DNA from 2 places in the Luteibacter sp. GL_149 genome. Region 1 is predicted to be linked to the other one. Evidence: predicted binding sites of a transcription regulator. Region 1 holds the regulator's gene; the other holds the start of a gene.
The links. The regulator sigma-54, encoded in region 1, starts transcription at its own class of promoters, with help from an activator protein. The targets are predictions, from matches to a motif close to TGGCACGNGCNTTGC.
Positions count from the first base shown of each region.

Region 2: a site for sigma-54 is predicted at 4,858-4,872, ahead of glnA (type I glutamate--ammonia ligase). Genes of this name have one in related genera too.

Region 1 covers NZ_CM174395.1:3,572,915-3,582,512, forward strand. The annotation lists gene purN (phosphoribosylglycinamide formyltransferase) at 1-416, shown strand, start outside; gene AC3IR3_RS15785 (DUF3108 domain-containing protein) at 488-1,201, shown strand; gene murA (UDP-N-acetylglucosamine 1-carboxyvinyltransferase) at 1,249-2,508, opposite strand; gene AC3IR3_RS15795 (BolA family protein) at 2,550-2,789, opposite strand; gene AC3IR3_RS15800 (KpsF/GutQ family sugar-phosphate isomerase) at 2,943-3,956, shown strand; gene AC3IR3_RS15805 (KdsC family phosphatase) at 4,026-4,574, shown strand; gene lptC (LPS export ABC transporter periplasmic protein LptC) at 4,571-5,176, shown strand; gene lptA (lipopolysaccharide transport periplasmic protein LptA) at 5,139-5,759, shown strand; gene lptB (LPS export ABC transporter ATP-binding protein) at 5,762-6,481, shown strand; gene AC3IR3_RS15825 (RNA polymerase factor sigma-54) at 6,630-8,102, shown strand; gene hpf (ribosome hibernation-promoting factor, HPF/YfiA family) at 8,226-8,546, shown strand; gene hprK (HPr(Ser) kinase/phosphatase) at 8,736-9,598, shown strand, end outside.
Region 2 covers NZ_CM174395.1:87,335-96,932, forward strand. The annotation lists gene cyoB (cytochrome o ubiquinol oxidase subunit I) at 1-851, shown strand, start outside; gene cyoC (cytochrome o ubiquinol oxidase subunit III) at 844-1,482, shown strand; gene cyoD (cytochrome o ubiquinol oxidase subunit IV) at 1,479-1,886, shown strand; gene AC3IR3_RS00385 (SURF1 family protein) at 1,883-2,674, shown strand; gene AC3IR3_RS00390 (RHS repeat-associated core domain-containing protein) at 2,825-3,757, shown strand; gene AC3IR3_RS00395 (hypothetical protein) at 3,761-4,153, shown strand; gene AC3IR3_RS00400 (SURF1 family cytochrome oxidase biogenesis protein) at 4,307-4,600, shown strand; gene glnA (type I glutamate--ammonia ligase) at 4,908-6,320, shown strand; gene AC3IR3_RS00410 (LysR family transcriptional regulator) at 6,398-7,303, opposite strand; gene AC3IR3_RS00415 (serine hydrolase domain-containing protein) at 7,415-8,599, shown strand; gene AC3IR3_RS00420 (MFS transporter) at 8,680-9,598, shown strand, end outside.

The DNA of each region.
Region 1 (9,598 bases):
ATCTGCTGGTGCTCGCCGGCTTCATGCGTATCGTCGATGCCGAGGCCATCGCGCCCTGGGCGGGTCGCGCCATCAACGTCCATCCCTCGCTGCTGCCGAAGTACCGCGGACTGCACACCCATCGCCGCTGCCTCGAAGCCGGCGATGCCGAACATGGCGCCAGCGTGCACTTCGTCACGGCCGAACTCGATGGCGGTCCGGTCATCGCGCAGGCGCGGATCGCCGTACACCCGGACGATACCGAGCAGACGCTGGCCGAACGCCTGCTGGTCGAGGAACACCGGTTGCTACCGGCGACCGTGATGGCCATCGCGAACGGGCGACTGACGTGGGACGGCGCGCCGGTTTTCGATGGGAAACCCGTCGAAAACCCGCTCCGAATGACCGCAAACGGCAGCCTGGAACGTTCTCTGTAGGAGCCCGCTTGCGGGCTCCTACAAATAGTGCCCTACGCCATCGTTCAGCATCGCGGGCTAAACTCGGGCCCATGACTATCTCATCCCGCCTCCTCCGCAGTACCGCCCTCGCCCTCGCTCTTGTCGCCGGTTCGGCCGTGGCCGCCGACACCGTGCCGAAGGCGTTCACCGCCACCTACCAGGTTCTGAAGGACGGCGAGCCGCTCGGCGAAGCCACCGTCACGTTGAAGTCGGCCAGCGGCGGTCAGTTCGAATATGCCAACAGCACGAAGGGCACCTCGGGCCTGGCCGCCATGCTCGGCGCCAATGTCGACGAGGTTTCGCATTTCCGCTGGTCCAGCCTGGTGCCCGAAGCCGTCAGTTACGACTACAGCATGACCGCGTCGATCAAGTCGAAGCAGCGCCACCTCAAGGTCGACTGGAACAGCAAGCAGGTCAGCGTGGACGACAACGGCAAGAGCTTCGGCTATGCCGCCACGCCCGGTATGGTCGAGCGCAATACCCTACCCCTCGCCCTGGGCGTCGCGCTGCGCGCCGGCCATCAGCAGATCGCGCTTCCGGTCGCCGTGAAGCAGGAAGTCGAAAACCAGCAGTTCAAAGTATCGGGCAAGGAAAAAGTGCAGGTGCCCGCAGGCTCGTTCGATGCGGTGCGCATCGACCGCGTCGATGCCGATCGCGGCTTCAACGCCTGGTACGTGCCGGCGAAGTTCCCCGTGCCGGTAAAACTGGCGCAGAAAGACGGCGGCAATCTGACAATGCAGCTGGTCAGCTATTCGGGCAAGTAGCGCGCCGCGCTACTGCTGTAGGAGCCCGCAAGCGGGCTCCTACAATTTCACGACGGCAGACGGCGGATCTTCGCGCCGAGTACGCCTAGCTTTTCCTCGATGTTCTCGTAGCCGCGATCGATGTGATAAACGCGATCGACCGTGGTGTCGCCTTCCGCGACCAGCCCGGCCAGCACGAGACACGCGGACGCGCGCAGGTCGGTCGCCATGATCGGCGCACCGCTCATCTGCGGCACACCGGTGATGATCGCCGTATTGCCTTCCAGACGGATATCGGCACCCAGGCGCTGAAGTTCGTGCGCGTGCATGAAGCGGTTTTCGAACACCGTTTCCGTGATGACGCCGACGCCTTCGGCCACGCAGTTCAGCGCGGTGAACTGGGCCTGCATGTCGGTCGGGAATGCCGGATACGGCGCGGTGGTGATGTTGACGGCCTTCGGACGCTTGCCGCGCATATCGAGCTCGATCCAGTCGTCGCCCGTATTGATGTGCGCACCGGCTTCCTCGAGCTTCGCCAGCACCGCATCCATCGTGCCGGCACGCGCGTTGCGGGCGCGGACCTTGCCGCCCGTCATCGCGGCACCGACGAGGAACGTACCGGTTTCTATACGGTCCGGCAGCACTTCGTATTCGGCGCCGTGCAGACGCTCCACGCCATGGATGATGAGCGTGGACGTGCCCACGCCTTCGATCTGCGCACCCATTGCAATGAGGCAGTTGGCCAGGTCGACGACCTCGGGCTCCTGCGCCGCGTTCTCGATGATCGTCGTACCCGAGGCGAGGGTGGCGGCCATCAGGATGTTCTCGGTACCGGTGACGGTGACCATGTCCATGACGATGCGAGCGCCCTTCAGACGCTTCGCGGTGGCCTTGATGTTGCCGTTTTCGACCGTGACCTCGGCGCCAAGCGCCTGCAGGCCGCGGATGTGCTGGTCGACGGGACGCGAGCCGATCGCGCAGCCGCCGGGCAGCGAAACCTCGGCCTTGCCGTAGCGGGCGACGAGCGGGCCGAGCACCAGGATCGACGCACGCATGGTGCGCACCAGTTCATACGGGGCGACGCAGTTGTTTTCCGGACGAGGATCGATGTGCATCTTCATGCGATCGTCGAGAATCAGCTGCACACCCATGCGGCCGAGCAGCTCGATGAACGTGGTGACATCGTGCAGGTGTGGCACGTTGCCGATGCTGACCGGTTCGTCGGCGAGCAGGCAGGAAGCGAGGATGGGAAGGACGGCGTTTTTCGCACCGGAAATACCGACTTCGCCGTTGAGCGGCGTGCCGCCACTGATCACGATCTTGGCCATGAGAACCTTAAGCTTGGGAGGAAGGGGGCGTAGCGGCGCCGTCAGCGGCGCGCGGCAGCCTCTTCCGGAGTGAGTGTTTTCAGGCCGAGCGCGTGGATCGCGCCGCCCATGAGGTCGCCAAGAGTGGCGTAAACCAGACGATGGCGCGCCAGCGGCAGCTTGCCGGCGAACTGCTCCGCGACCACATCGGCCTCGAAATGAACGCCATCTTCGCCGCGTACGTCCGCCCGGGCGCCGGGCAGGCCGCTTTCGATCAATGCCTGGATACGGGCAGCGTCCATGAAATCTCCGGAATGGGGGTCGGCCTTTTTGCCGGGGGGATTCGAAACGAACCCTGAACCACCGGTCGATGGCAGCGACGATAAAATGAGAATATGTAATGGTAATGGAAATCCGGTGTCGCAGAAATGGACGCCTTAAGGCAACGAGACCGCATGAACGCCCGTATCGCAACGCCCGTTAAACCCACAGTCGTCAACGCCGATGCCGTGGTGCGCAGCGCACGCACGGTAATCGCCACCGAAGCCGCCGCCATCCGGGCTCTGGAATCGCGTATCGACGCTTCGTTCGTCGAAGCCTGCCACCTCATCCTGGGGTGCAAGGGCCGCATCGTCGTGTCCGGCATGGGGAAATCGGGCCATATCGCCCGGAAAATCGCCGCCACGCTGGCTTCCACGGGCACACCGGCTTTCTTCGTCCACCCGGGCGAGGCCAGTCATGGCGATCTGGGCATGATCATGCCCGACGACATCCTGCTGGCCATCTCCTATTCGGGCGAAACGGACGAGTTGCTCTTCATCCTGCCCGCGATCAAGCGCCAGGGCATTCCGATGATCTCGATCACGGGCAACCCGAAATCCTCGCTGGCCAGCCAGGCCAACGTCAATCTGGACGCGGGCATCCCCTCGGAAGCCTGTCCGCTTGGACTGGCCCCGACCGCCAGCACCACGGCCGCGCTGGTCGTAGGCGACGCGCTGGCGATCGCCCTGCTGGAAGCCCGCGGCTTTACGGCCGACGACTTCGCGCGGTCGCACCCCGCCGGCAGCCTCGGGCGCCGCCTGTTGCTGCATATCGCCGACGTCATGCACTCGGGCGACGACGTTCCGGTGGTCGGTCCGGACGCCAGCCTGACCCAGGCCCTGGTCGAAATGACCCGTAAGCACCTCGGCATGACCGCCGTCGTCGACGCCGAAGGACACCTGCTGGGCGTCTTCACCGACGGCGATCTGCGACGCGCCCTCGATGACGATGGCGTCGATCTGCGCGGCGCGACCGTGGCGGAACTGATGACCCGCGGTCCAAAGACCATCGGCTCGGACAAGCTGGCTGTCGAAGCGGCGCAGCTTATGGAACAACACCAGATCCACGCGCTGCTCGTGGTCGACGCGGAACAGCGCGTCGTCGGCGCCCTCAATATTCACGACCTGCTCCGCGCCCGCGTAGTCTGATCGGCCATCGGTCATGCCCGCGGCGGCTCTCGCGCCGCAGCGGCACCGTACCTTCGAGCAACCTGCCCCATGTCATATGAGCACTACATCGATGTTCCCGCCGACGTGACCGCACGTGCCGCGCAGGTGCGCCTGGTGGTTTTCGACGTCGATGGCACGCTTACCGACGGCCGGCTCTGGTACGCCGAGGACGGTCGCGAAACCAAGGTATTCCATGTCCACGACGGGCTGGGCCTCAAGCGCCTGCAGGCCAACGGCGTGCACGTGGCGATCATCACCGCCCGCATCAGCCATCCGGTGGCGCTGCGCGCCGAGGAACTCGATATCGCGCATGTCTATCAGGGCCAGAAGGACAAGCGCGGCTGCCTTCGGCAGCTGGTCGAAGCCCTGGGACTGACGCCCGAACAGGTGGCTTTTGTAGGAGACGACCTCCCCGACCTCCCCGCCATGGGAATTTCGGGCCTGGCCATCGCCGTTGCCAATGCGCATCCCTGGGTAGCCGAGCGCGCCCACTGGTGCACCAGCCTCTCGGGCGGTTACGGCGCGGCCCGCGAAGTCTGCGACATGATTCTCGCGGCCCAGGGCAAGGCCGCCGCCGAACTGGAACGCTGGCTGTGAGCGTCTTCAACCTCCTGCGCGACCGCAGCAGCACCACGATCGGGCTCGTCCTCGCCGGGGCGCTCGGGGTAAGCGTGCTGCTCTATTACTGGGTCGCGCCGGAGCCCAAGAAAAACGACTTCGTCGGCCCCCCGCGCTCGGGCTATACGCTGAAGAACTTCACGCTCGACTCGTATAACGACCTCGGCAAGCCCAGCTTCCAGTTGATCGCCCCTCACCTGGAGCGCCGCGAAGGCGACGAATCGCTGTACATCAATGCGCCCGATTTCGTGCTGCCGTCGACCAAGCCCGATGCGCCCAATACGCCGCCGTGGAAAGGCAACTCCCAGTACGGCTGGGTGAACAAGGATGGCAGCCTGCTGAAGCTGCAAGGCAAGGTTTTCATGGCGCGGCCAGCCTTCGAAAACACCCAGGCCGCGCATATCACCACGTCCGAGGTCACCGCATGGCCGAAGGAGAACCGCCTGGAAACCGACGAAGCGGCGCAGATCGTGCAGGGAACATCTACAATGAGCGGCATTGGCATGCGCGCCAATCTCGACACCAAGCACCTGGAGCTACTCGATGACGTCCACAGCACGTTCCAGCCGCGCAAGCGCTAACGTCCTGCTCGCCCTGTTCGGCATCGGACTGCTCGCTGCCATGCCAGCGGCCGCCAAGAAGAGCGATCGCGAGCAGGCAGCCAACGTCACGTCGAAGTCCTTCGACGGATCGCAGCAGCCCAACGGCATCCAGATATTCACGACCAACGTCGTGATGACCCAGGGCACGCTGAAGGTCACCGGCTCAAAAGCCACCGTCTATACGGATGCCGACAACTCGATCACGCGCGTCGTGATCGACGGCAATCCGGCGACCATCCATCAGCTCGACGATACCGGCCAGCCGATGGATGGCCACGCCAACAACATCGATTACAAGCCCGGTGCCGACGCCACGAAGACTACCCCGGCCACGTCGGGCGTCGCCATCCTCACCGGCAACGCCAGCGTGAAGCAACCCAACAAGGGCGATGCCGCGGGCGACAAACTCACTTACAACACCGACGACAGCACGATGAAGGGCGAAAGCAACGGCGAAGGCGTCGTCGTCATGAACTTCCAGCCCAAACCCAAACCCGGAGCGGCTCCCACCAAGCCCGCCGAGGCTCCCGCCACACCCGCCACTCCCCCGAAGAAACCCTGACGATGCTTTCAGCCCAAGGCCTGCAGAAGCGCTTTCGTGCGCGCCAGGTAGTACGCGATTTCGGCTTCTCCATCCGCGAGGGCGAGGTAGTGGGCCTGCTCGGCCCGAACGGTGCTGGCAAAACCACCTGTTTCTACATGGTGGTGGGCCTGATCCAGGCCGATGCCGGCGTGATCAAGCTCGACCAGCAGGACATCACGGGACTGCCCATGCACTCCCGCGCCAAACTGGGCATCGGCTACCTGCCCCAGGAGGCCTCGGTGTTCCGCCGCCTGAGCGTGTCGGACAACATCCTCGCGGTGCTCGAACTGCGCGACGGTCTGAGCCAGAAACAGCGCAACGACGAACTGGAAAGCCTGCTCGACGAGTTGAAAATCAGTCACATCGCCGATCAGAAGGGCATCAGTCTCTCCGGTGGCGAGCGCCGTCGCGTCGAGATCGCCCGCGCCCTGGCAGCACGCCCCCGCTACATGCTGCTCGACGAGCCGTTCGCGGGCGTCGACCCGATCTCCGTCGGCGAAATCCAGCGCATCGTGCGACACCTGAAAGAACGCGGCATCGGTGTGTTGATTACCGACCATAACGTTCGCGAAACACTCGGCATCTGCGACCGCGCGTACATCCTGAACGACGGCGAGGTGCTGTCCCGGGGCACGCCCCAGCACATCCTCTCCGACGAAAAGGTCCGCGAGGTTTACCTCGGCCGCGAGTTCAAGATCTGATCCCGGTCAGCACCCGCGCGCCTTTCGGGGCGCGCGCGGATCGTCCTACCCATGTCGGACGCGCCCGCGCCCAGGCGGCGTCGACTTCCTGCTGGTCCGGGCCTTCGCGAGGGGTTAGGATGCCCTTGACGACTCACGTACGGCAGGTATGAAACCCGGACTCCAGTTTCGCCTTCACCAGCAGCTCACCCTGACGCCACAGCTGCAACAAGCCATCCGGCTACTGCAACTGTCGCAGTTGGAGCTGGAGGCTGAACTGCGCCAGATCGCCGAAAGCAATCCGTTACTGGAATTCGCGGAAGACGCCGAAGCGGAAGAAGCGGACGACACCGAGTTCGAAGCGCCCGAATTCGTGGCGCGCGACGAACCGACGGCCAAGGCCAAGAAAGACGAAGAACCGGCCAGCGCGTCCAGCGAAGACGTTGCCCCCGAATGGGACGACGAACGAACGCACAGCGATTCGGGCGATTACGCCGGCGCGCCGGCGCGCAACGGGTCCGGCGACGACGACGGATTCGAACCCCAGAACGCCGCCCCCGAAAATCTCCAGCAACACCTGGAGTGGCAGCTCAATCTGTCGCAGTTCAATCCGCGCGACGCCGCGATCGCCACGGCGATCATTCACGCGCTCGACGAAGACGGTTACCTGCATGAAGGTATCGAAGCCGTCGCAGCCGCGCTGCCCGCTGGACTGAATGCAAGCAACGACGAAATCGACGCCGTGCGTCAACGCGTGCAGCGCTTCGATCCCACGGGTGTCGCCAGCCTCAACCTCAAGGACTGCCTGCTGGTCCAGCTCCTGCAGTTCGCCCAGGACGTGCCTCAGCGCGACCTGGCGATCCGCATCGTCGGGGAAGACCTCGAGCTGCTCGCCCGCAACGATATCGTCAAGATTGCACGTCGCATGCGCGCCGGCGAAGACGAAACCGCCGCCGCCGCCGCGCTCATCCGCAGCCTCGATCCGCGCCCCGGCGCTGCGCTTGACGCCACGCCCGTGGAGTACGTCGCACCCGACGTATACGCGCGGCGCGACAACGGCCGCTGGCACGTCAGTCTGAATGCCGATGCACAACCGCGCCTCGGGCTGAACCAGCACTATTGCAACCTCATCGCGCGCGCGCGTGGCGACGACGCCACATGGATGAAGGGCCAGCTCCAGGAAGCCCGCTGGCTGCTGAAAAGTCTCCAGTCCCGTGCCGAAACGCTGCAGAAGGTGGCCGAGGTCATCGTCCGCAGGCAGAGCGCTTTCCTCGATTACGGCCCCGAAGCCATGCACCCGCTGGTGCTGCGCGAAGTCGCCGAAGAAGTCGGCATGCACGAGTCCACCATCTCGCGCGTCACCACGCGGAAATACCTGCACACGCCGCGCGGCACGTTCGAGCTGAAACACTTCTTCTCCAGCGGCGTGGCCACCGAAGACGGCGGCAGCGCCTCGGCCACGGCCATCCAGGCCATGCTGCGCAAACTCATTACCGCGGAAGATCCGCGGCGCCCGTTATCCGATCAGGCACTCGCGGAGGAATTGCATCGACGCGGCATTCAGGTCGCACGACGTACGGTGGCGAAGTACCGCGAGGCACTTCGCATTCCAAGCTCCAGCGAACGAACGCGCGCCGGTTGAATCGCGGCTGCGGGAACCCCACTGCGAATAGTGTGTCTTCATAAGTTCAGGCTCGAGGAGCAGGCCACGGCCGCTCCGTCCTCGTCGCCGAAACGGCGACAACCTCAGCAACAAGGAGGCGTCATGAAAGTACAGCTCAGCGGCAAGCACATCGACATCACCCCGGCTCTGCGCGAACGAGTCGAGTCACAAATCAGCCGCTTCGAACGCCTTTTCGAAAACATAAAAATTCTGACCGTGGTCCTCTCCGTCGATGCCGAGAAAAAGGCCGCGGGAACGCTCGCCTGCGCCGGCGACAACCTGCACGCCGAGGCCACAGGCACCGACATGTACGTCGCCATCGACGCGATGATGGCCAAGCTGGTCGACCAGTTGCGCAAGCACAAGGAAAAACTCACCGACCACCACAATCAGGAAGTCCGCAACGCCCGCGCCGCGGGTTAATGCGCGCTCCTAAGGCCGCCCCATCCGGGGCGGCCTGCCAGCCACCAGGCCTTGCCGGGCCAGCCGAACCCTCTTGATGGCACAATACGGTCCACGACGACGCCGCAGGTGGCGTCGCAACCTGCCGTCAAAGGATCCCGAGTGGACCGGCTTACCGCCAGACAACTGTTCGACGGAGTGCACGAGCGCATGGCGCTGCGCTGGGCCGCCGGCATGCGTGGCGAAGCCCGCGTCCTGGAGCCCAACGCGAAGCAGAGCCGCCGGCCCTCGCTGGTTGGCTACCTCAACGTCATCTACCCCAACAAGATCCAGATCGTCGGTACCGAGGAGCTCATTTACCTCGATGGCCTCGATTCGCGCCAGCGCTGGGAAACGATCCACAAGATCGCCGCCTACCAGCCAGCCGCGCTGATCGTCACGAAAGACCAGTCGATTCCTTCCGACCTGCGCGAAGTAGCAGAAGAAACCGACACGCCACTCTGGCAGAGCACCAAGCGCGGACACGAACTTCTGACGTACTTGCAATACCACCTCGCGCGCACCCTCGCGCCGCGGGTCACCTTGCACGGCGTTTTCCTCGAAGTCTTCTCCATCGGCGTCCTGATCACCGGTGGTCCGGGTTCGGGCAAGAGCGAACTGGCGCTGGAACTGATCAGCCGTGGCCATCGCCTGGTGGCCGACGATGCGACGGAGTTCACCCTGATCGCACCGGACGTTATCGACGGCGCCTGCCCCGAGCTGTTGCAGGACCTGCTGGAGGTGCGCGGACTGGGCGTGCTGAATATCCGCGAGATGTTCGGTCACACGGCGGTCAAGCCCTCCAAGTACCTTCGTCTCGTGATTCACCTGAAGCCGATGCGCGACGGCGAGGAAACCGACGCCATGACCCGCCTCACCGGCGACGTCAGTCGGCGCAACGTCCTCGATGTCGACGTGCCGATGATTACCATTCCCGTGGCCCCCGGCCGCAATCTGTCGGTGCTGGTCGAGGCCGCCGTGCGCAACCACGTACTGAAGAGCAAGGGCATCGATCCGGCCCAGACATTCATCGA
Region 2 (9,598 bases), 1.2 Mb from region 1:
TCACGTTCGACGTGCCGATGCTCTGGACGCTGGGCTTCATGGTGACCTTCGTCATCGGCGGCATGACCGGTGTGATGCTTGCCGTTCCGCCAGCCGACTTCGTCCTGCACAACAGCCTGTTCCTTATCGCGCATTTCCATAACGTGATCATCGGCGGCGTGCTGTTCGGCCTGATGGCCGGCATCACCTACTGGTTCCCCAAGGCCTTCGGTTACAAGCTCGATCCGTTCTGGGGCAAGTGCTCGTTCTGGTTCTGGCTGATCGGTTTCTACTTCGCGTTCATGCCGTTGTACGTGCTGGGCTTCATGGGCGTCACGCGCCGCATGAGCCACTTCGAGGATCCGTCGCTGCAGATCTGGTTCCAGATCGCGGCCTTCGGTGCCGTGCTGATCGCGATCGGTATCGCCAGCTTCATCATCCAGCTGATCGTCAGCTACCGTCGTCGCGACGAACTGCGCGATTACACGGGCGATCCATGGGGTGGCCGTACGCTGGAATGGTCGACGTCCTCGCCGCCGCCGTCGTACAACTTCGCCTTCACGCCGATCATTCACGATGGCGACGCGTGGTACCAGATGAAGCAGCGTGGGCATAGCCGGCCGCTGGACGGGTTTCTCCCGATCCACATGCCGAAGAACACGTGGGCAGGCATCGTCCTGGCGGGGATCAGCTTCGTTCTCGGTTTCGCCCTGATCTGGCATATGTGGCCGCTGGTGATCGTCGCCTTCGTCGCGCTGATCGCCACCGCCATCGTCCATACGTTCAATTACAAGCGCGACTACTACATCCCTGCGGCCGATGTCGCCCGCGAGGAGGCAGCGCGTACGGAGCTGTTGGCCGCCCATGTCTGATACACACGCCCTCGCCGCCAACGACGCGGCCATGCCGGAAGAACTGTCGTTCTACATGACCGAGGATCACCATCCCGAAAACGGGACGCTGCTCGGTTTCTGGCTCTACCTGATGAGCGACTGCCTCATCTTCGCCACCCTGTTCGCCGTGTACGGCGTGCTGGGCCGTAGCTACGCGGGCGGTCCTTCGGGCGCCGATCTGTTCGAGCTGCCCCTGGTCGCGATCAACACGTCGATGCTGCTGCTCTCGTCGATCACGTATGGCTTCGCCGTGCTGGAGATGCAGCGCAACCGCAAGGGTCCGACGCTGATGTGGCTGGCGATCACGGGCCTGTTCGGCGCCGCGTTCCTCGGCATCGAGCTTTACGAGTTCTCGCACCTGATCGGCGAAGGCGCGGGTCCGGGGCGCAGCGCGTTCCTGTCGTCGTTCTTCACCCTGGTCGGTACGCACGGGCTGCACGTCACCTTCGGCATCGTCTGGCTGATCACGCTGATGGTGCAGGTAGGCAAGAAGGGCCTCATTCCGGACAACCGCCGTCGCCTGATGTGTCTTTCGATGTTCTGGCACTTCCTGGACGTGGTCTGGGTCGGCGTCTTCAGCTTCGTTTACCTGACGGGAGTGCTGAAGTGAGCACCCACACCGACGCACACGCACAGCACGGCCATGACGATCATGGCCACGACGAGGGCGCGAGCCACAGCACCTTCAAGGGATACATGACGGGCTTCGTGCTCGCCGTGATCCTGACGGCGATTCCGTTCTGGGTCGTCATGGGCCATGTCTTCGCCAGCACGAGCACCACGGCATTCGTTGTCCTCGGACTCGCCGCCGTGCAGATCGTGGTGCACATGATCTACTTCCTGCACATGAACGCGCGGTCGGAAGGCGGCTGGAACATGCTGGCGCTGATCTTCACGCTGGTACTCGTCGTCATCACGCTGACCGGTTCGATCTGGGTGATGTATCACCTCAACGACAACATGATGCCCGGCATGATGCACGACGACGCGGCAAGCATGAAAGACATGCCTTGAACCACGACGTATCCGACGAGGCCTCGCGCGGGCCGCGCGGCCCTGTCGCGCTGGCCATTCTCGGTTTCGTCGGCTTGCTGTTGTTCGCGGGCTTCACCGCCCTCGGCATCTGGCAGATTTACCGTCTGGGCTGGAAGCACGACCTGATCGCCCGGGTCGACCGACGCGTGCATGCGCCGGCGGTTGCCGTTCCCGGCGCCGATCGCTGGCCCTCGATTACCGTGGCAGGCGACGAATATCGGCACGTTCGCGTCACCGGCACCTTCCTCCACGCTTTGCAGACGCGCGTGCGTGCCAGTACCGAACTGGGCAGCGGCTTCTGGATACTCACGCCGCTTCGTACCGGCGACGGCACGGTCGTGCTGATCAATCGCGGTTTCGCGACACCCGACTGGTGCGGAGGCAAACTCACCTGCGCTCCCGGCCCCGAAGGCGAAGTGACGATCACCGGTCTGCTGCGTATCAGCGAACCTCACGGCGCGATGCTTCAGAAAAACGATCCCGCGCGGGAACACTGGTACTCGCGCGATGTGCAAGCCATCGCCGAAACGCGGCATCTCTCCGGTGTCGCTCCTTTCTTCGTCGACGCCGAAGCCTCCGGCCTGCCCGATCCCCGCATCGCTCCCGTCGGTGGCCTGACCGTCATCCGCTTCCCCGACAATCACCTCGTCTACGCCATCACCTGGTTCGCGCTGGCGTTGATGGTGGCATTTGGATTCGCCTACTTAGGGCGAGAGGAACTTAGGCTTCGCCAAGCAAAGTCTGGATTCGCGGGACTGACGGGTTGACATAGATCGCGTTGGGATTCGACGGTTGGATATTGACCAAGCGAATTGCTTGTCAGATAGCCCTATTACTGCGTTCGAAGTGAGTCCGCTAACCTCCACCTCCCTGCATTCGGTATATTCGGCCAATCGGCCAAGGGGAAGGATGGGGCAATGGACGTCAATGAAGGGAAACGTAATAGGCGTGGCTCGTACGGCTGTTTGATCGTGCTGCTCTTCAGCTATGCCGTGCATGCCCAACAGGCGGAGGTCGTGACTTACTACTACACCGATCCGCAGGGGACACCGCTCGCGGAGACCGGTGGTGCCGGAAATATTACGAGGACATTCGATTACGCGCCGTACGGCGGCAAGGTAATGGGGCCATCGGAGAGTGGGCCGGGCTATACCGGCCACGTCGATGATCCGGACACGGGATTTGTTTATATGCAGGCGCGTTATTACGACGCGAGCGCGGCGAGGTTTATCGGTCCCGATCCGGTTGCGCTCAAGGAGGGCGACCTATTTAACTTCAATCGATACAGTTATGGGAACAACAATCCGACAAAATACACTGACCCGACAGGAACGGTCGTTCATCTGGCAAATGAAGAAGTCAAATTGCTCAACTATGTTAATGCGAGAGCAGCCGGAGGTTTTGGGGTCGACAAAGATGGGAACCTGACAGTAACGGGCGTCGCAGAGGGGAAGGCGAATCTCTCCGAAACCTACGGTACCGACTTGAAGGCCGCAATTGCATCCAAGGACACGATTTCCGTTTCCATTGGTCAGACTTACGTAGACCCAAAATCAAAAGAGACGAAGAGCGTTGATGCTCATGCAGGAGGGGGTGTCACCATAGGGAAGCGGACGGGTGGCGATCAGAAGGTCACGATTTCTGGAAATGCGAACACTTCCCTTAAGACAGTGTCGGGCGCCGCGCTTCGCGACGGGCCGGAAGACATCCTCGGACATGAATTAGTTGGTCATGCGATACCGCATCTGTTGGGTACAGCAACTGGGAACGCGGTTGACGACGAAAACAAGATTCGTAGTGAAATTCCCGGAAGTGGCAAGCGTGCACTGGAACCATCGCATAGGGAATAACCCATGGTTTTTAGATTAGGTCTGTTGAAACGTTGTTTCGCGATGGTATTAGCTACGGCGTTGTTTTTTTTCGCTAGCAACTGCTGGAGCAACCAGGTCAAGGAGCTTCCCCTCGTACAAAAAGTCACCGAGTCAGACGTGGTAGTGATCGCCCGGGTTTCATCTGTATCGACGACGCAATGTCTGCAGATGAGTAGCTGCGCATCGCTCAAGGTATTGAAGACCTTAAAGGGTATCCTCATCGAAAACGCATCGCTGATTTTCGACGGTCCTATTGCCGAGGATGATCCAGTTTGTTGTGCCGTGGGTTCTACTTATCTGATGTTTTTGAAACACATTGAGGGAAACTATTACGAATCGGTAAATGGTCCCTATGGTGTTTTTCAGACGAATTGATTGACTCGACGACAGTTGAAGCCATTGCCTACAATGATGACAACTATCAGTGGTCTCGCCGGCAGAAGTGGCGGGAAGTATTCGGCCCGCAATATCCAGCACCATGATGTGCGACGACGCGGCAAACATGAAAGAAGCGAACCTCATGGCGCGATGCTTCAGAAAAACGATCCCGCGCGGGAACACTGGTACTCGCGCGACGTGCGGGCCATCGCCGAAACGCGGCGTCTGTCCAGGGTCGCTCCTTTCTTCATCGACGCCGAACTATCCGGTTTATCCGATCCGCGCATCGCCCGGGTCGGCGGCCTGACTGTGATCCGCTTCCCCGACAATCACCTCGTCTACGCCATCACCTGGTTCGCGCTTGCGCTGATGGTGGCCGGCGGCATCGGGTATGTCGGTCGCGACGAGCGCCGCCTGCGCCGCACCAACCGCCGCTTTCTGTAGGAACGCGCCTGCGGGCGAAAGCCAACGGAGCGGTGAAGATGTGCGTGACATCCGCAGCCAGGCCATCGGGCTCGCGAAGATGAGTGTCCTTCTTCTTCGCTCCGTTGGCTTTTGCCCGCAAGCAGGCTCCTGCAATGGGGGTTGGGCGGGTTCGCCATGGTGCATTCAATGCCTTAATTGCACCAGATTGGCGCATGTAGCCACGCCCCAAACCTCCGGCTATGCTGCAAAGGCTTGATCCTGCTGGCCTCCCCGCTTGGCACACGCCTTGCTAAATGCACTCCGCCATCCACTCGAGGTTTGTTTTATGTCCGCCGTCGCGAAAGTGCTGAACCTGATCCAGGACGAAGAAATCGAGTTCGTCGACCTGCGATTCGCCGACATCCTCGGCAAGCATCACCACGTCACGTTCCCCTCCCACGCCATCGACGAATCCACGTTCGAAGACGGCAAGATGTTCGACGGCTCGTCCATCGCGGGCTGGAAGGGTATCAACGAGTCGGACATGGTCCTCATGCCGGACCCGGATACGGCACACCTCGATCCGTTCAGCGCCCACAAGCAGCTGATCCTGCATTGCGACGTGCTCGAACCCAGCACCATGCAGGCCTACGGCCGCGATCCGCGTTCCATCGCGAAGCGCGCCGAAGCCTTCCTGAAGTCGACCGGCATCGCCGACACGGCGTTCTTCGGCCCGGAACCGGAATTCTTCATCTTCGATTCGGTTCGCTGGCAGAACGACATGGGCCGCGTGTTCTACGAAATCAGCTCAGAAGAAGCCGCATGGTCCTCGCGCTATAAGTACGACGGCCAGAACACCGGCCACCGTCCGGGCGTGAAGGGCGGCTATTTCCCCGTCAGTCCGGTCGATACCCTGGGCGACCTGCGTGCCGACATGTGCAAGGTTCTCGAGTCGCTGGGCCAGGTTGTCGAAGTGCATCACCATGAAGTCGCCAACGCGGGCCAGTGCGAAATCGGCACGCGCTTCAATACGCTGGTGAAGAAGGCCGACGAACTGATGACGATGAAGTACGTCATCAAGAACGTCGCCCACCAGAACGGCAAGACGGTCACCTTCATGCCGAAGCCGATCGTCGGCGACAACGGCTCGGGCATGCATGTGCACCAGTCGCTGTCGAAGAACGGCGAGAACCTCTTCGCGGGCGACCTCTACGGTGGCCTGTCGCAGATCGCGCTGTGGTACATCGGCGGCATCTTCAAGCATGCCAAGGCCATCAACGCGTTCGCCAACTCCACGACGAACAGCTACAAGCGTCTGGTTCCAGGCTATGAAGCGCCGGTCATGCTCGCCTACTCGGCGCGCAACCGTTCGGCCAGCTGCCGCATTCCGTATGTCTCCAGCCCGAAGGGCCGCCGCATCGAAATCCGCTTCCCGGACCCGATGCAGTCGGGCTACCTGACCTTCACCGTGCTGATGATGGCCGGTCTGGACGGCATCATTAACAAGATCGACCCGGGTGCGCCGGCCGACAAGGATCTCTACGATCTTCCGCCGGAAGAAGAGAAGAACATCCCGCAGGTCTGCGCCAGCCTCGACGAAGCGCTGGTCTCGCTCGACAAGGATCGCGACTTCCTGAAGGCCGGCGGCGTCTTCACCGACGACTTCATCGACGGCTACATCGCGTTGAAGATGCAGGAAGTGACCCGTTACCGGGCCAGCACGCATCCGCTCGAGTTCCAGATGTACTACGCACTCTGATTCCGCTTTGCGTGTACGAGTAAAAACGGGCGCCCAGGCGCCCGTTTTTTTTGTTGTAAGAGCCCTCGCGAGCGTCCCTACAACGACTGAGCAAGTGACGGCGCCAGCACGCGCTCGCTGAAGAAATCGATAAACACGCGAAGCCTTGGCGAGAGATGCCGGCCGGATGGCCAGAGCACATGGAGCGGGACGACCCGGTCCATGTGCGCATCCAGAACGGTGCGCAGCGTTCCGTTGGACAGGGCATCCCGAACGGAGAAATCCGGCAGGCACGCCATGCCGAGACCACGCATCGCGAAACACAGACGCGTCTCGATGTTGTTGCAGACCATCGAGACCGGAATTTGCGGCTCCGGCATGCCCGCTTCGCCACGCAAGGGCCACACCTCGAGCCTGCCGGTCGTGGGAAACCGGTAGTGCAGACATACATGGTTAGCCAGTTCCGATGGCTGCACCGGCGTGCCATAGCGACTGAAGTAATCCGGCGAGCCCACCAGCACGAGTCGGAACGAGCCGAGATGGCGCGCGGCAAGTCTCGAATCGGCGGGCTTTCCCGTTCGTACGACCGCGTCGAATCCCTCCTCGATTACATCCACCAGCCGGTCGCTGAAATCCAGGTCTAGCTGGATGTCCGGATAAGCACGCATGAAGTCGGCCAGCACGGGCAGCACCAGCCCGCTCACGAGCGGAAGACTGACGCGAAGCCGGCCGCGCGGGACGCGGACGGTCTGGTACAGCTCGGTCTCGATATCTTCGACATCCGCGAAAATGCGTCGGCACCGTTCCAACAGATACTGACCTTCCGCAGTCAGTGCGAGGCTGCGCGTGCTGCGATGAAACAGTCGGACGCCGAGCCGATCTTCCAGGCGCGAGATGCTTTTCCCCACGGCGGAAGCCGACACGCCCAGCGCGCGCCCCGCGGCCACGAAACTGCGTGCTTCCGCGACGCGGACGAACACCTTGAAGCTGCTGAAGTTATCCAAAAGGGAAGGCCATTGCGGACAACAATGTCCGTGTATGAGGGAACCTTAGCCTACTTATTCCGGAATATGGCAGTGCCTATCTTGGGTTTCCTCACCCACTAAGGCGGCCGCATGTCTTCATTCCCCTCTATCGCTCGCCTCGAAAGGCTTCCGCCGGTCGACCGCGCGATCCAGTGTGCCCTCGACGAAAAGCGGCTGGTCGGTGCGGTCGTTCTTGTCGCGCATCACGGCCGGATCGTCCATGAAAGCGCGGACGGTTTTGCGGACCGCGAAGCGCGGCGTCCGATGCGGACGGATACTTTGTTCCGGCTGGCGTCGATCAGTAAACCGATCGCATCGACGACCGTCATGGCGTTGATTGCGCAAGGGCGCATGGGCCTCGACGACACGGTGCACCGCTGGCTGCCCGACTTCCGCCCGCGCCTGCCCGATGGCAGCGTGCCGGATATCACGATCCGCCAGTTGCTTACCCACACCGCAGGCCTCGGATACCGGTTTCTGGAGGCGTCGGAGGATGGCCCTTACGCGCGGGCGCAGGTATCCGATGGCATGGACGAGGTTGACTTCGATCTGACGGAAAACCTGCGTCGCATAGCGAGCGTGCCGCTGCTTTATATGCCGGGCACGTCCTGGTGCTACTCGCTTGCCATCGACGTTCTGGGCGGCGTGATCGAGAAGGTAAGCGGGGAGTCTCTGGATAGCGCCGTTCGTCGGTGGGTCACGGAACCGGTCGGCATGTCCGATACGGATTTCCATGCCGTGGATTCCGCAAGGCTGGCCGTTGCCTACGCAGGCGACACCTCCGGACCTCATATCTTGAGCGAAGGCGAAGTGGTTACCCCGTTCGAAGGGGCGGTCGGCATTCGTTACTCGCCAAAACGTGCCTTCGATGCCAGTGCTTTTCCGTCCGGTGGCGCAGGCATGGTCGGCAGCGCACCCGATCTGCTGCGTTTGCTCGAAGCGCTTCGACAGGGCGGCGATCCGGTACTTCCCGCTTCGTTCGTGGCCGAGATGGGCCGTAACCAGACGGGTGACGCGGGACCGCCCGATGCGCCTGGTTACGGTTTCGGACTGGGCTTTTCGGTGCTGCACGACGCGATGGCGGCCGCCACGCCCGAAGCGCCGGGCACATGGCGCTGGGGTGGCGCTTACGGGCACTCATGGTTCGTCGACCCGGCGCGTTCGCTGACCGTGGTGGCATTCACCAACACCCTCTACGAGGGTATGTCCGGGCAGTTCGTCGGCGATCTTCGCGATGCCGTTTATGCCTCGCTCGATGACGGAGCGACGCTGTGAGCGGGTGTGACGCGGAACTCGCCGCCTTCTCACGCGGCGACTCAAGCTCTGCCTCGCCTTCGGAAGTCGGGCGTTGGCCGTTGTCCGCACTTCTCGCACTGGCTACGGCGGGGTTCATCACCATTCTTACGGAAGCGCTGCCCGCCGGCTTGCTCACTCAGATGGGCGCTGGCCTGGCGGTCTCGCCGGCACTGGTGGGACAACTGGTGACAACCTACGCCATGGGGTCGTTGCTGACAGCCATTCCGCTCGTCGCGGCAACACGAAGCTGGCGCCGGCGACCGCTGTTGATGCTGGCGGTGGGAGGCTTCGCCGTGGTCAACCTCGTGACGGCGGTGTCGGGTAATTACGCTGTCACGCTGGTGGCACGGTTCTTCGCGGGCGTAAGCGCAGGCGTGCTCTGGGCATTGATCGCCGGGCAGGCGAGTCGCATGGTGTCGGCGGAACTTCGGGGCAGGGCCATTGCCGTCGCCATGGTGGGCACGCCGCTGGCGCTTTCCCTTGGGCTGCCGGCGGGGGCGTGGCTTGGGGCCATCGTGGGATGGCGCTGCACCTTCGGTATCGTGTCCGTCATGGCACTCGGACTGCTGGTATGGATGCGCTGGTCGGTCGCCGACTTCCCCGGCCAGCTCGCGGAACGGCAACTGAGCATTCGCTCCGTTCTCGCGTTACCAGGGTTGAGATCCGTGCTTCTGGCGCTGCTCTTTTTCGTTCTGGCTCACAACGTCCTCTATACCTATCTCGCCCCGCTTTTACAGCAGTCGAACAGCGAGAGCCGGCTGGATCGTATCCTGCTGTTGTTCGGAGGCGCGTCGCTACTCGGCATCTGGATCGTGGGTGCGCTGATCGACCGGTGGCTGCGCGTCCTGATCCTGGTCAGCACCGCGGTCTTCATGCTCGCCGCCGTCGCGCTTGGCGCTTGGGGCAGCAGCGTTCCGGTGGTCTGCGTCGCGGTTGCCTCATGGGGACTGGCGTTCGGAGGGGCCGCGACACTGTTCC